One region of the Limnoraphis robusta BA-68 BA1 genome, then DNA from elsewhere that is predicted to be linked to it. Evidence: riboswitches for the same ligand, from Rfam matches in the RefSeq annotation. Region 1 holds a riboswitch; each other region holds the start of a gene.
The links. A riboswitch is a leader RNA that binds a small molecule or an ion and turns the genes downstream of it on or off. The one in region 1 is predicted to bind cyclic di-AMP.
Positions count from the first base shown of each region.

Region 1 (4,596 bases):
ATCAATTTGCAGATATGTACGCCCAAACGATTTGTTATGGGTTATTTGCAGCCCGATGTAATACCGAGAGTCCTGAGAATTTTTCACGGGAAACTGCGGCGTTTAAACTTCCGAAAACTAATCCTTTTCTTCGCAGTATTTTTAGTCAAGTTGCGGGGCCAGATTTAGATGATAGAATTGTTTGGGCGGTGGATGATTTAGTAACAATATTGCGTCAGACAGATATGGCAGAAATTCTCAAAAATTTTGGGAAAAGAACCCGTCAAGAAGACCCGGTTGTGCATTTTTATGAAACATTTCTGGCGGAATATGACCCTAAAATGCGAGCATCAAGAGGGGTTTACTATACGCCCGAACCTGTAGTTTCTTATATTGTCCGTAGTGTTGACTCTATTCTGAAAAATAAGTTTGGAATTTCTAAAGGGTTAGCTGATGCAAAAAAAATACAGGTTCCTAACCAAAATGGTGAGGGAACTCTAGAAACCCATAAAGTATTAATTCTCGATCCAGCAGTGGGAACGGGAACTTTTATGTACGGTGTAATTGACCATATTTATGATAGTTTTAAAAATCAAAAAGGGATGTGGTCAAGTTATGTCAGTCAACATCTACTTCCCCGTTTATTTGGATTTGAATTATTGATGGCTCCCTACACCGTTGCACACATGAAGTTGGGGTTACAGCTTCAAGAGTTGGGATATGATTTTAGTTCAGATGAACGGTTAAGAATTTATTTAACAAATACTTTACAAGAAGCTTTTCAAATTCCGCCAGCAGATGGATTTTTAAATCGAATTCGAGATGAAGCAGAAGCAGCAAAAGAAGTCAAGCAAGATATTCCTGTGATGGTTGTATTAGGAAATCCGCCTTATTCAGCAGTTTCTATGAATACCGATCCTTGGATTGTTGGATTGGTCAGAGATTACTATCAAGTTGATGGTCAACCTTTAAAAGAACATAACTCACAAAATTTATTGGATGATTATGTTAAATTTATTCGTTTTGCTCAACATCGAGTTCGTTTAACAGGTGATGGAATTGTTGCATTAATCACAAATCATGGTTATTTAGATAACCCAACGTTTAGAGGAATGCGTCAAAATTTGATGCAAACCTTTGATGAAATTTATGTTTTAGATTTGCATGGAAATAGCAAAAAGAAAGAGGTCTGTTCAGATGGTTCACCCGATCAGAATGTGTTTGATATTCAGCAGGGTGTCGCGATTGGAATTTTTGTTAAGTATCCTGAAAGCAGTCAAAAGCTTGCTACAGTTTATCATGCTGATTTATGGGGAGTACGGGAGTTATATGAAAATCAGTCTAAAGAAAAAAAACTGATAAGCGGAAAATATCATTGGTTAGCTGAAAATGATGTGAGTTCAACAGATTGGGAAATATTAAAACCAGAATCATCTTTTTATCTATTCAAACCTCAAGATAAAAGACTACTACCAGAGTATCAAGCCTATTGGAAAATAGCTGACATTTTATCTTCAAACTTAACTGGCGTAAAAACTAATCGAGATAAACTATTAATTGATTTTGATTTAGAAAGTCTTAATCAAAGAATAGAAACTTTGCAAAGCGATCAATATACTGATATTCAAATTAAAGAAACATATAGTTTGTCAGATGATCGCTACTGGAATACTTACAGAGAAAGGAATAAAATTAGAGCTACAGATTGGCGGAAAAATATTATTCCATATCTTTATAGACCTTTTGATCAGAGGTATTTACTATATCAAATTAATCTCATTCAAATTGGACGTGGAGGTGCTGGATATAATATAATGCAACATATGATTTATGGTGATAATTTGGGATTAATAACATCTCGTCAACAATCACAACAAAGAGAGTGGACTTTAGTAGGAATTACAAAATTTGTTACAGATAACTGTTCTATATCTAGTAATACAAAAGAGAGAAGTTATCTTTTTCCTCTCTATCTTTACCCCACTGATAACCCCACATTATTTGATTTACAACCCACTAACGCACCTGGAGGTCGCCGCCCTAACCTTTCATCGGAATTTATTCAAGACTTCTCAACTCGCCTAGAATTAGAATTTATTGCAGATGGAAAAGGCGACAAACACCAAACTTTTGGCCCCGAAGATATTTTTAATTACATTTACGCCATCTTTCATTCTCCCACCTACCGCCAACGTTATGCAGAATTTCTCAAAATAGACTTTCCTCGGGTTCCCCTAACATCCAACTCTGAATTATTTTGGTGTTTGTGTGAAAAAGGCGATCGCCTCGTTAACCTGCATCTGATGAAAGTTACCGCAACAGAAATGACCAGTTATCCCGAAGACGGAGATAATAAAGTTGAAAAAGTTCGTTATGTTGAACCGAAGCAAAATCAACCCGGACGAGTTTATATTAACAAAACCCAATACTTTGAAGGAGTTCCGTTAGAGGTTTGGAATTTTTATGTGGGAGGATATCAAGTCTGTCAAAAATGGTTAAAAGATCGAAAAGACAGAGTGTTAGACTTTGACGATTTAGAACATTATCAAAATATTGTTACAGCCTTAAACGAAACAATGATATTGATGCAGCAAATTGATGATATAATTAATCAATATGGCGGTTTTCCAATCGAATAAAAAACTCACCAAAAACTCACCCCTCTTTTTAAGTGGGCAGGGGGGATCAACTATGACCAATCTAAACGATAGCGACTTTGATCTTCCCTATAACCCGGCTTTAATTGCTAGGGCAGAACTCCGCTTAAGTTTGAGATTTTGAGAGAGATTCGTTACTCAATCCCCACGTTACAATTCTTCAAAAACTGTTAACTGAAAAAACTGTAATCCGGACTCTATTTATCCGGGACGAGTCGCCCCTTTTATATCTTTAGACAGAGTAGACATTTTTCATTCAATGCTATAATAGTTCAGAAAGAATAGCAAGCCAGCCTAATTCGAGCAGAATTTCTCAACTTCTACAAGAGCAGAGAAACTTTGTGAGAAACGGAGGAACCAAAAATCGGGGCGAATCTCGCGCAATGTAACCGAGAGAGGCACCTTCCAGCCTTAGCCCGTCAGCTAACTTCGTAGGCATTGGAAGGAGAACCCAATTGCAACATTGGATCTCCTTAACACTCGCTAAATCACCACACAGATAAGGAGACAACTTCATGCGGAAACCGATGTTGATGCGTTTACAGAGCGTACTTGGCTGCGATGACTTGACACAGCAAATGGTGCTATTACCTCAAAACAAAATCTCTCCACGTCGAACAGAATCCTCTAACCTCACCCTGAATATTGTCGTGGGTTATACCGGATCAGATCAGAGTCAAGCGGCGCTGGATATGGCACTTTGGATCGCGCATCAAACCCGTTTAGTCAAGCAAAATCCCGTCTTAGTTCATATTGTTTATGTCATTGATCAGGTTCAACCCGCAACGATAGAAAAAGCCGATCATATTCTTTGGCAAGCACGCTGTTTAGCCAGTGAATGGCGGGGTTCTCTGGATGCTCATTTACGAATTGGTAATGTTGCGACTGAACTCAGTAAAACAGCCCAAGAAATGGATGCTGAGGTGATGTTACTCGGATGTCGAACCTTAAAACATCCGTTGGTTAAGCAATTAGCAAATCAAACGCCCTGCCCCATTTTAGGATTATTACCAAAAGAGTTGAGCGTTGTCTCTTCCGATTAATTTGTCATCATGCCTATCGCTGGAATGCAGATGTTATTATCATCGGTAATAGCGATCAGCAGACTCCAAAAGCCACCAAAGTGCAATCACTCCAGCAAAGCCTGCAAGCGGCAATAAAAAGCGTTAAACTATCATTACGATCATCCATCTTAGGATAGATTTGACCGATAGGATTATCACCGTTGATTCCAAGCATTTTCTGCATCTAAAAGCGCTTGTTCGACGGTTTTTTCGTTTAACATTGCGGCTTGTAAGTTATCATAAATAATCTTTTGCAGTCTTTTGATATCTTTTAAGGGGGGGAGTAAAGTATCGGTTTCATCCATTTGTTTTGCACTAATAATTCGGGCTTGATCTTCTTGGGTATTTCGTCCTTGAACGGGTCTAAAATGACTATCTTTTAAGGCTTCAACCGTCGAAGGTAATACATTTGCGACTTTTGCAAAAGCGAGTTGATTGGTAGAATTGGTGACAAACAAGGCAAATTTTAACGCATTTTCAGGATTAGGCGTTTCTCTCGGAATCACTAAATTCATCACCGCAACGCTTTTTTTCCCGGTTTCTCCGGTAATTTGTGGGGCGGGAGTCGAAACTTTAGCAATAGTGGGAGCGTTTTCTGCAATGGCTTTAAAAAACTGTGGCCCTGATATTAAAATAGCGATTTCTCCCGCTTGATAAAGTTCAATTGCGCGTCGATGTCCTTGAGTTAAAACTTCTTGAGGAAGCAGGTTATTTTGATATAAATCTACCCAATATTGAAAGGCGGCTTTTCCTTCAGGACTGTTAAAGGCTGCTTTTCTTTGTTCATCAACTAACTGCACCCCCATTTGAACTAAAGATTGTAAAACCTGAGAAGAATCTTCGGGAACAAAGGATACAAACAAGGCATATTTACCTGTTTTTTCTTTAATCGTTTG
Region 1 is NZ_JAYGHR010000081.1:14,437-19,032, forward strand. Features, by position in the region: gene VB836_RS23765 (type ISP restriction/modification enzyme) at 1-2,618, shown strand, start outside; cyclic di-AMP (ydaO/yuaA leader) riboswitch at 2,954-3,089, shown strand; gene VB836_RS23770 (universal stress protein) at 3,152-3,679, shown strand; gene VB836_RS23775 (ABC transporter substrate-binding protein) at 3,856-4,596, opposite strand, start outside.

Region 2 (4,596 bases), on a different contig from region 1:
AATTTTAATGATTGTTACAGGTTGTCTGAAACCCGGGGAAATTTACGGGGCGGTACGTTGGGATGTGATTTTTCTGTTAGCAGGTTTGATTCCTTTAGGAACAGCAATGGATAAATCTGGCGCTACAGAATTACTAGGGAATTTCATTGCTGGATTAGGCGGTAATCTTTCTGGCTATTGGATTTTAACCTTTTTCTTTGCTGCAACCTCTGTATTAACCGAAATTCTCTCTAATAATGCTTCAGTTGTTTTAATGATTCCCATTGCTGTACAAGTTGCAGAAACGTTAAATCTCAACCCTTTGGCTTTTATGTTTGCGGTGACATTTGCTGCTTCTAATAGCTTTATGACACCCATTGGCTATCAAACTAATACAATGGTTTATGGGCCTGGAGGATACAAGTTTGTTGACTTTTTGCGCGTCGGTGGACCTCTGAATTTATTGATGGCAATTGTTACACCCCTATTAATTGTCTGGCTGTATGGTTTAGAACCCTGAAGTAATAGGTAGATTTTAATAGAGAGAGAAGAGATATTTTATCGCTTCTTTCTCTCTGAAGAAGGAGGATAATTTTTAGGAATTTTGAAAGATTACTCCTAAAGCAAGATGAAAGTCTAGGCATAAATTGACTACAGTAAAAAAAAGTCAATTTTTGAAGATCCTGATAAAAGGAGATTAAAGTAATGCCTAGTGATACCAGAAACGAAGATCAAAAAAATTCCGATATTCAACAACCGATGAACCCCGAGGAAGTTGATCCTCAACAAAAACGTCAACAAAAAGCAGAATTAAAAGAAAAGGGAAATCGCTTAACAGCAAACCCTGGCGATCGCATTGATGAGTCGATGTCTGTCGAAGAAAAGGCTAAACAAGTGGCTGTTGATGCGCCCGATGTGACTGGAGATCATGTTGTTGTTCCCACTTATTTTATCGTAGAAGATGAAGATGGGAATAAAGAAGCATTACACCATGTCCGAGATGCTGAAGAGATTTCTGATGTCATTCGTCAAGCCCGTGTTGATGAAGAAGGGAATCGCAAATGGTGGTAAACTCAATCCCTGTAATCTTGTTTAATCAGTAATACAAGTCCCCCGTTTCTTGATGAAGCTGGGGATTTGATTAACTAATCTTAATTAATTCTATACAGATCTTCCCTTCTGAAAAAAAATATGTTACGCTACGTTCATCAAGAGCAAGTCAGCCTAATCTCTCATTATCTTCTCAGCATTCCTGCTTAGAACAATGGGGAGCGGAGGAACCACTTTTTGGGGCTTATCTTTGACTCCCGATGAGTCAAGAAGGATATCTCTCAATCCTAGCCCGTCAGCTAACTCCGTAGGCATTGAGGGGAGACTGAAGAATCGACACGTATACTATTACAATGTCTTGATTCTCTCAGTTGCAACCATTGGTACTGCTCGCTTCTGTGTACCTGTTTGTTTGATTGAGGCATTGTGAAAAATAAATTTTTTAGGGGTTGGATTTAACTTTTTTCCAACCCTACTCAAACTTAATAATTCTAGTCAGTTAGTTAGGTTTAATTTTCCTCAAACCTAACTGCAAGTTTTAGGCTATCCATCGAATGTTAGGTATTTTTTTAGACTTACCTAAATCGTCACAGCCAAGTTGAACCCTCCAACACCACTAATTATCAGGTTTACTGCTATGGATCATTTTCTATCTATGGGTAATTTTCAGCCTTTCATTGCAGCTACAACATTTATCGCCGTAATGTTTTTCATTACGACAGATTTTCTACACTTAACCATTGCTGCACTTTTAGGTGCCTTAATTTTGGTTTTTCTTCATGTAATGACCTTGACAGAAGCCGTCGATTATATTAGTCAAAGTCATGCAACTATTGCTTTATTCTTTGGGGTTATGGTGTTAGTTCGTGCCTTTGAACCGACTAATGTTTTTGCCTATCTAGCGACAAAAATGGTGATGATTTCTAAAGGAGAAGGAAAGCGATTACTTCTGGGAATTGTAGCAATTACCGCCCCGATTTGTGCCGTTCTTCCCAACGCGACAACGGTCATGTTACTCGCACCTCTCATTCCACCAATGGCGACACAAATCGGAATTGACTTTGTGCCATTGTTGATTTTAATGGTTTTTATCGCCAATAGTGCAGGATTATTAACCTTAGTCGGTGATCCGGCAACCTATATCGTCGGAGATGCGATTAACATGAGTTTTACAGATTACTTATTTCGCCTCAGCTTAGGCGGTGCGGTAGCGGTTTTAAGTGTAATTCTGTTACTGCCTATTTTATTCCCAAAAATCTGGAGAGCCAAATTAAAAAATATTGATAAACTTTCTCTCCCTAAAATTAATCATCCCCGAACCTTAGCTATAGGAGGTCTAATTGCAGCTTTTGTGATCACCTTTTTTATCATCGGAGAATCCTTACCGATTCCTGTTTCACCGGGGGCTGTAGCGTTATTAGGGGCAGCTTTAGCCCTGCTATTATCCCATCATAGTCATATTGATTCGATCAACCATATTCTCCGGGATATTGACTGGAGTACCTTACTCTTCTTTATGGCTGTCTTTGTGTTAGTGGGAGGACTCCAAAAAACCGGGGTCATTAATAATTTGTCTGGCGTTTTAGCCGTTGTCGTGGGTACAAATATTGCTTTTGGTTCAATCCTTTTACTGTTTTTTGTCGGTATTCTTTCGAGTGTTGTTCCGAATATTCCCCTCGTCGTGGCGATGGTTCCCCTTCTCAAACAATATTTAGTGAATGTCGGTTTAGCCGGGCCTGAAGTATTAGCCGTAGATTTTCAAGGACAGTTTCCGGTTGAAGTCTTACCTTTATTTTATGCGATGATGTATGGTGCGACTTTGGGCGGCAACGGCACTTTATTAGGGGCTTCTGCTAACATTGTGGCAGCAGGGATTTCTGAACAACATGGACGCACAATTTCATTTCAAAGATTCCTCAAATACGGATTACCAGTCATGGGAGTTCAACTGGTAGCAGCCGCAATATATGTTGGAGTTATGTTTCTCAAACAGTCATAATCCTTTTTTTGAAATTGACTTCAGTTGTTGATTTCTTTGAAATGGGTTATCGTTGGTATTGGTTTTGACTCGTGAATGCCAACCATGCAACTACTCAATTGGCTACCAGACAGCCCCATTGTCATCTTTACCATATTACTACTCGTTTCTCTGACGTTACCGCCCTGGTTTGAACGTCTCCGTCTTCCTGGACTCGTGGGATTATTATTAGCAGGTGTAGTTTTAGGTGAACATGGTTTAGGCGTATTAGATTCTCAATCTGAAACCATGAAACTGCTGTCAGACATCGGGAAAATTTACCTGATGTTTGTAGCGGGTTTAGAAATTGATCTCGCCCAGTTTAAAAGCAAAAAAGATCGGGCGATAGGCTTTGGAATTTCTACCTTTATTTTTCCCATGCTGGCGGGAATTGCTATTGGGCTTTGGTTCGGCTTTGGTTGGAATGCGGCTATTTTAATTGGTTCCTTACTGGCTTCTCATACGCTGTTGGCTTATCCCATTGTTCAACGCTTAGGACTGATTGATACAGAACCAATTATTATTAGTGTTGGTGCTACGATTTTTACCAGTATTAGCGCTTTATTAGTCTTGGCAATTTGTGTGTCCGTTCAAGCCGGAGAATTTTCACTCTATAGTTTGAGTTGGCAACTCGGAAGCCTAGCGATTTATTCGGCTGTCGTTTTATTTGGCTTTGATTGGGCTGGAAAAGCCTATTTTAAAAGAAATGGCAGTGAAGAAGGCAATCAGTTCTTATTTGTTTTATTATCAGTATTTCTCGCTTCTGTTGGCGCTCAAATTATTCAGATCGATCAAATTGTTGGGGCATTTTTAGCAGGTTTAGCCGTTAACGATGCGGTGGGAAATAGCCTCGTTAAAGACAAAGTGGAATTTGTAGGCAGTGTATTGTTTATTCCCTTTTTCTTCATTGCGATGGGGCTTTTTCTGAATGTTCCGGTTTTTCTCTCTACCTTAACCACAAATTTTACCTTACCTCTCGCTATTGTTTTAGGGTTAATAATTAGTAAATTCATTGCAGCCTGGGCTGTTAAATTACTCTACGGTTACAGCCGAGACGAAACCCTGTTAATTTGGTCACTTTCCATCCCTCAAGTCGCAACAACTCTAGCAGCAGCTTTAGTCGGTTTTAATGTCGGTTTACTGAGTGAAGAAGTCTTTAATAGTGTGATTGTCTTAATGTTAGCGACCTCGATTTTAGGCCCGTTACTGACCCAAAAATATGCACCTCGCTTGCTTCCCCTGAAAGCAGCCAAATCATCCTTTAATATTAACCCCACGATCAAGGACGGGGAAAATAGCCAAGAAGCCGAAAAAACTCTACCTTTTACCGTTGTTGTTCCGATATATAACCCCGATACTCAACGCTATTTGATGGAAATGGCGGCTTTAGTTGCTCGTCACGAAGAGGGATCAATTGTTCCTTTAGCGATCGCAACTCACGCCCAAGTTCACATGGATGAACCCGAATTTCAAAAAGCATTAAAACAGAGTCGATTATTATTAAAACGCTCCGAAGAAGTCGGTCAAGAGTTCAACGTAAAAACCGAACC
Region 2 is NZ_JAYGHR010000004.1:83,293-87,888, forward strand. Features, by position in the region: gene VB836_RS03455 (SLC13 family permease) at 1-499, shown strand, start outside; gene VB836_RS30300 (hypothetical protein) at 685-1,050, shown strand; cyclic di-AMP (ydaO/yuaA leader) riboswitch at 1,223-1,358, shown strand; gene VB836_RS03465 (ArsB/NhaD family transporter) at 1,667-3,028, shown strand; gene VB836_RS03470 (cation:proton antiporter) at 3,104-4,596, shown strand, end outside.
Region 2: linked by a shared signal. The riboswitch ahead of VB836_RS03465 (ArsB/NhaD family transporter) and the one ahead of VB836_RS23770 (universal stress protein) in region 1 are both predicted to bind cyclic di-AMP.

Region 3 (4,596 bases), on a different contig from region 1:
CGACTTTGGTAGGCTTCGTTCAGCAGTTCCAGGACGGCACCTTTAGCAGACTGCATCCGGTTGAGTGCCATCGAACCCGAAGCATCCACCAAAAACACAACTAACGCCCCAGACTTCCTGGCTAACAGTTTGGCGCGAATATCCCCGGACTCCACAATCACCTTGCGATCCGGTTGACGCAGACGCCGAGCTTTTTGGTAGGGAGCAGCAGCTCTGAGAGTGGCATCTACAGCAATTCGCTGAACTTTTCCTCTGGGTAAAATCGGTTTAATGTAGCGACCGCGATCATCAGAAAAAATTAAACTGCGACTGCCCGATTTACCCTGACGGTTTGCCTTATTTGCAAAGGATAACACAGTTGGATCGAGAATAATACCCTCCGGATCGAAAATAAATTCTTCGGGAATACTCATCTGTTCTTCTTCGGGGGGTTCCGGGTTTTCTTGATCTTCGTCGTCGTCAACGTCATCGTCTTGTTCAGACTGTTCGGGGGGCGGTGGGGGTGGCGGTTGCTGAGGTTGTTCTTCCGGTGGCGTTTGGATAACGGTTGCACGGGGAACGATAACTAATTCTACTGCGCGTCGCAGATCATCGGCGAGAACTTCGGTTTGACCTTCAAAGGCGGCTGAAGCTTGGGCGACTCGCACGGCAAAGAGTTCGGCTCGATGTCCTTGGACTCCGCCTCGTAGCGCTTCTTCAACCAGATAGTGTATTTGTTCGGGTTTGATGCTAACGTCTTTTAACCATTCTCGGGCTAAGAGAATTTGAGTTTTTAAGTTATCAATATCTTCGCTATATTGAGTTAAAAAGGCTTCGGGAGAACTCGCATAACTGGTGACTCTATCAACCGCAGCCACTCGTTGATCTAAACTTAAGGCGCCATCGGCTGAAAGAGAAATGGCTATTCTATCTAATAAATGTTCTCGAAGCGGCCCTTCTTCGGGGTTATAAGTTGCAATAAATAACGGTTTACAGGGATGTTCAAAACTCATCCCTTCTCGTTCAATTCGGTTACAGCCTTCGGTGAGAACAGTTAATAATAAGTTACTAATATTATCATCGAGTAAATTAATCTCATCGATGTACAAAATCCCTCGATGAGCCGCCGCTAAGAGTCCCGGTTGAAAGACGGTTTCCCCTTGTCTAACGGATTTTTCCACATCCACTGAACCGAGTAAACGATCTTCGGTTACGCCGAGGGGAACTTGAATAAAAGGTGCGGGGATAACTTGTGTTTCTTGGTTGGGGTTGTCGGGATCGGGTTCGAGGTTGGCGATTTCCCCTTTGACGACTTCGATGGGGGGTAATAGGGCATGAAGGGCGCGGGCCATCACTGACTTGGCGGTTCCTCGACGTCCAGCGATCGCCACGCCTCCGAGTCCTGGATCAACGGCTGCCATTAAAAGGGCGAGTTTGATCGCCTCTTGTGCAACGACGGCACTCAACGGGAAGCTGATCGGTGTGGGAGCGGTTGCCGCAGGCATGACTTTAGGAGTTTTTTAGGTACAGCCTTTCATCTTAGCAATTGATGGGTGTTTTTACTAGCGCTTGACGGACAGCTTGATCATTGCTTCTCAAATTTTAGTAATTTGTGATACAAATTTCCAGTAAAAAAGGTGACAATACCTCATCCGAGAATTTTCGGGAGGATCTCGGACAACAATTAAAAGACTACTCGATCAATCCGTTTCCCTGACTGAGATCACAAAGGAAATCTTATCGGATTCTCTCTGTCAAAAAAATTTAAAAACTTGTTGACAATTGAAAAATTATAAAGATAAAATGAGCATAGAAAAATAAAACAAACAGTCAGCCTAATCCGGCAGATAAAAGCCCTTGTTGAGATCACTAATTTTTTTAGTGAAATACAAGTGTTGCTGGAACGGAGGAACCAAATTTTGGGGCTAATCTCGCAAAGGTAGTCTTTGGAAACAGAGTGACCAAGACATGAGAAGGGCATCTCTCAGCCCTCGCCCGTCAGCTAACTTCGTAGGCATTGAGAGGAGTCTGAAGCGCCAACTTTCTAATCACAATTAGATAGATTGTCAATTCAGTTTCCTTGGTTGGTATAGGTCTGATTTGTAGTACCCACCCTAAGAACCTGAACGGTTTACCATGACACCCCGAATTTCATTATCTTTGATCGCGCTTTCTGATGCGTTGGTTCCTTTCCTGTGGCTAAAAACGAGCGATATTATTCTCATATCTGTTTTGGGAAGTATAGGAATAGTTTTAATGTGGTCAATTATTCATTCTTTTATTGTGACCACCATGCCAACACCCACATTACCGATGTTGGTTAACTCAAGTTTAACATTAGGCAAATTGTTTAAAAACTATTTGGAGGTGATCGTTTTAATTGGCAAATCCCTAAATGTTGCAGTTGGCTAATATAGCGGTGTGCGCTCGTATGAGGTACGAACCAGAAACCCGGTTTCTAGCAGAAACCGGGTTTCTACCCAATCGGTGTTGTACCTCACAGAACTGAAAACAGCTATAGATTGAAAAACGCTAGAATAAAGATTCATATTCCTTGAGTAAAAAATGCTCTTTCAACGACTTGATCCTTTGTCCGCAAACTCGTTAGTATCAAACTAAAAGCCCTTAATGACCGTGAGAATATGTGTTTAGCGGAGCAAGTTTGATGTCCAATACATCTGATCAAGAAGAAAACTTTTATATTGTCGCAATAGGCGCCTCGGCGGGGGGAGTGCAAGCCCTACAAACCTTTTTTGCCAATCTATCCAATAGTCCCAACGCCGCTTTTGTTGTCATCCTCCACCACCCCCCCGATAGCGGACATCAGCTATCCGAAATTCTACAACGCCAAACCTCGCTACCCGTCAATGTGATCGAGAATGAAAGCACCATCGACAAAAATAACGTCTATGTCCAACCCCCGCACACCTATCTCAATATCCGGGATCATCGCCTGTATTTAAGTGATTTTCCGACAGAAGGCCTCCCCCTTCCCATTACTCACTTTTTTCAATCCCTCGCCCTAGAATATAACGAACGAGCCATCGGAATTTTGCTGTCGGGTTCGGGAAGTGACGGGGCGGAAGGCTTAAAAAACATCAGTCGGGCTGGTGGGATTGCCCTCGTTCAATGTCCTGAGAGCGCTCAATTTCAAGGAATGCCCAACAGTGCGATTACCTCCGGTTTAGTCGATGAAATCCTCTCGCCTGTGGAATTGGCTGAGGTTGTCTATGATATTACCCACTTGGGAGGACATGAACGGATTTCTCCTCAAGCCCCAAATCTTATTACGACAGAGCAGTTGGGGCAGATTTTAAACATTCTCGCCACAAAACAACAAACGGATTTTTCTCAATACAAAACCACAACCCTCCACCGTCGCATTGGGCATCGCTTCGCCCTGTCTCGCCTGGGAAGTATAGATAGTTATATTCGATTTTTGGCTAAAAACAACGAAGAACAGCAAAAACTCTGTCAGGATATTTTAATCGGGGCGACTCGCTTTTTTAGAGATCCGTCGGCGTGGAAAATTATTAGTGAAGACGTTTTACCGAAACTGATTAATGAACTCACCGCCGAAGATCAACTGAGAATTTGGGTTTCCGCTTGTGCGACGGGTGAAGAAGCCTACACAATGGCTATTTTAGTCAATGAAGCGATCCGCAACAGTGAAAAAGCGATTAACTATAAAATTTTTGCCACCGATCTCGATACTCAAGCCTTAGAAGTTGCCTCGAGGGGCATCTACCCCGAAGCGATTGCCAATGATATTTCGGCTGAACGTTTGGAACGATATTTTACTTATGATAATAGCTGTTTTCGGGTGAAGCGATCGCTGCGGGAAATGCTAATTTTTTCGCCCCATGATTTAACGACGAATCCTGGCTTTTCTCAGATGAGTTTGATTAGTTGTCGCAATGTTTTGATTTATATGCAGCCGCAGTTACAACAGCGAGTGTTGCAATTGCTGCATTTTTCATTGAAGCCCCAAGGGGTTTTGTTTTTGGGCGATACTGAATCTTTAGGGGAGTTGGATCAGGAGTTTATGCTGATCAATACCCAGTGGAAAATCTACAGCAAACGCCGAGATGTTAAGCTGTCGCTCACCCAATTGGTCACTCGCCAGCCTGCGATTGTCAGGACTTCGATGAATTCAATTTTACCGAACAAGTCCAATACACCCCGGTTTGAGCAATTACTTGAAGAAATTTTTAAACAGAGTTTTGAGTCTCGGCTGATTACTTGTGTATTAGTGAATCGAGAAAATCGATTAATCCATGTTTTTTATAATACTGCTGATCTTTTAGAAATTAGCTTGGGTGAGGCGGATTTAGAGATCAGTAAAATTATCCATCCCGATTTAAAATTACCCTTAGCAACGTCTCTACACCGAGCCAAACGAAATCAAGAACCCGTTTTGTATAACGGCATCAAAATCAATCGAAATGATCAGTCTGAAATGGTGAGACTGAAGATCGGTCATAATCCTAATTTGGAGAGCTTGGAAGATTGTTTTATTGTCTTCTTAGAAATAGAAAATCCCACAATTCAATCTCAGCAACTCCCAGAAATCCGCTATGAAATCGAATCCGAAGCGGCTCAACGAATTGTCGAGTT
Region 3 is NZ_JAYGHR010000007.1:31,437-36,032, reverse strand. Features, by position in the region: gene bchD (magnesium chelatase ATPase subunit D) at 1-1,484, opposite strand, end outside; cyclic di-AMP (ydaO/yuaA leader) riboswitch at 1,866-2,011, shown strand; gene VB836_RS05245 (hypothetical protein) at 2,116-2,391, shown strand; gene VB836_RS05240 (CheR family methyltransferase) at 2,645-4,596, shown strand, end outside.
Region 3: linked by a shared signal. The riboswitch ahead of VB836_RS05245 (hypothetical protein) and the one ahead of VB836_RS23770 (universal stress protein) in region 1 are both predicted to bind cyclic di-AMP.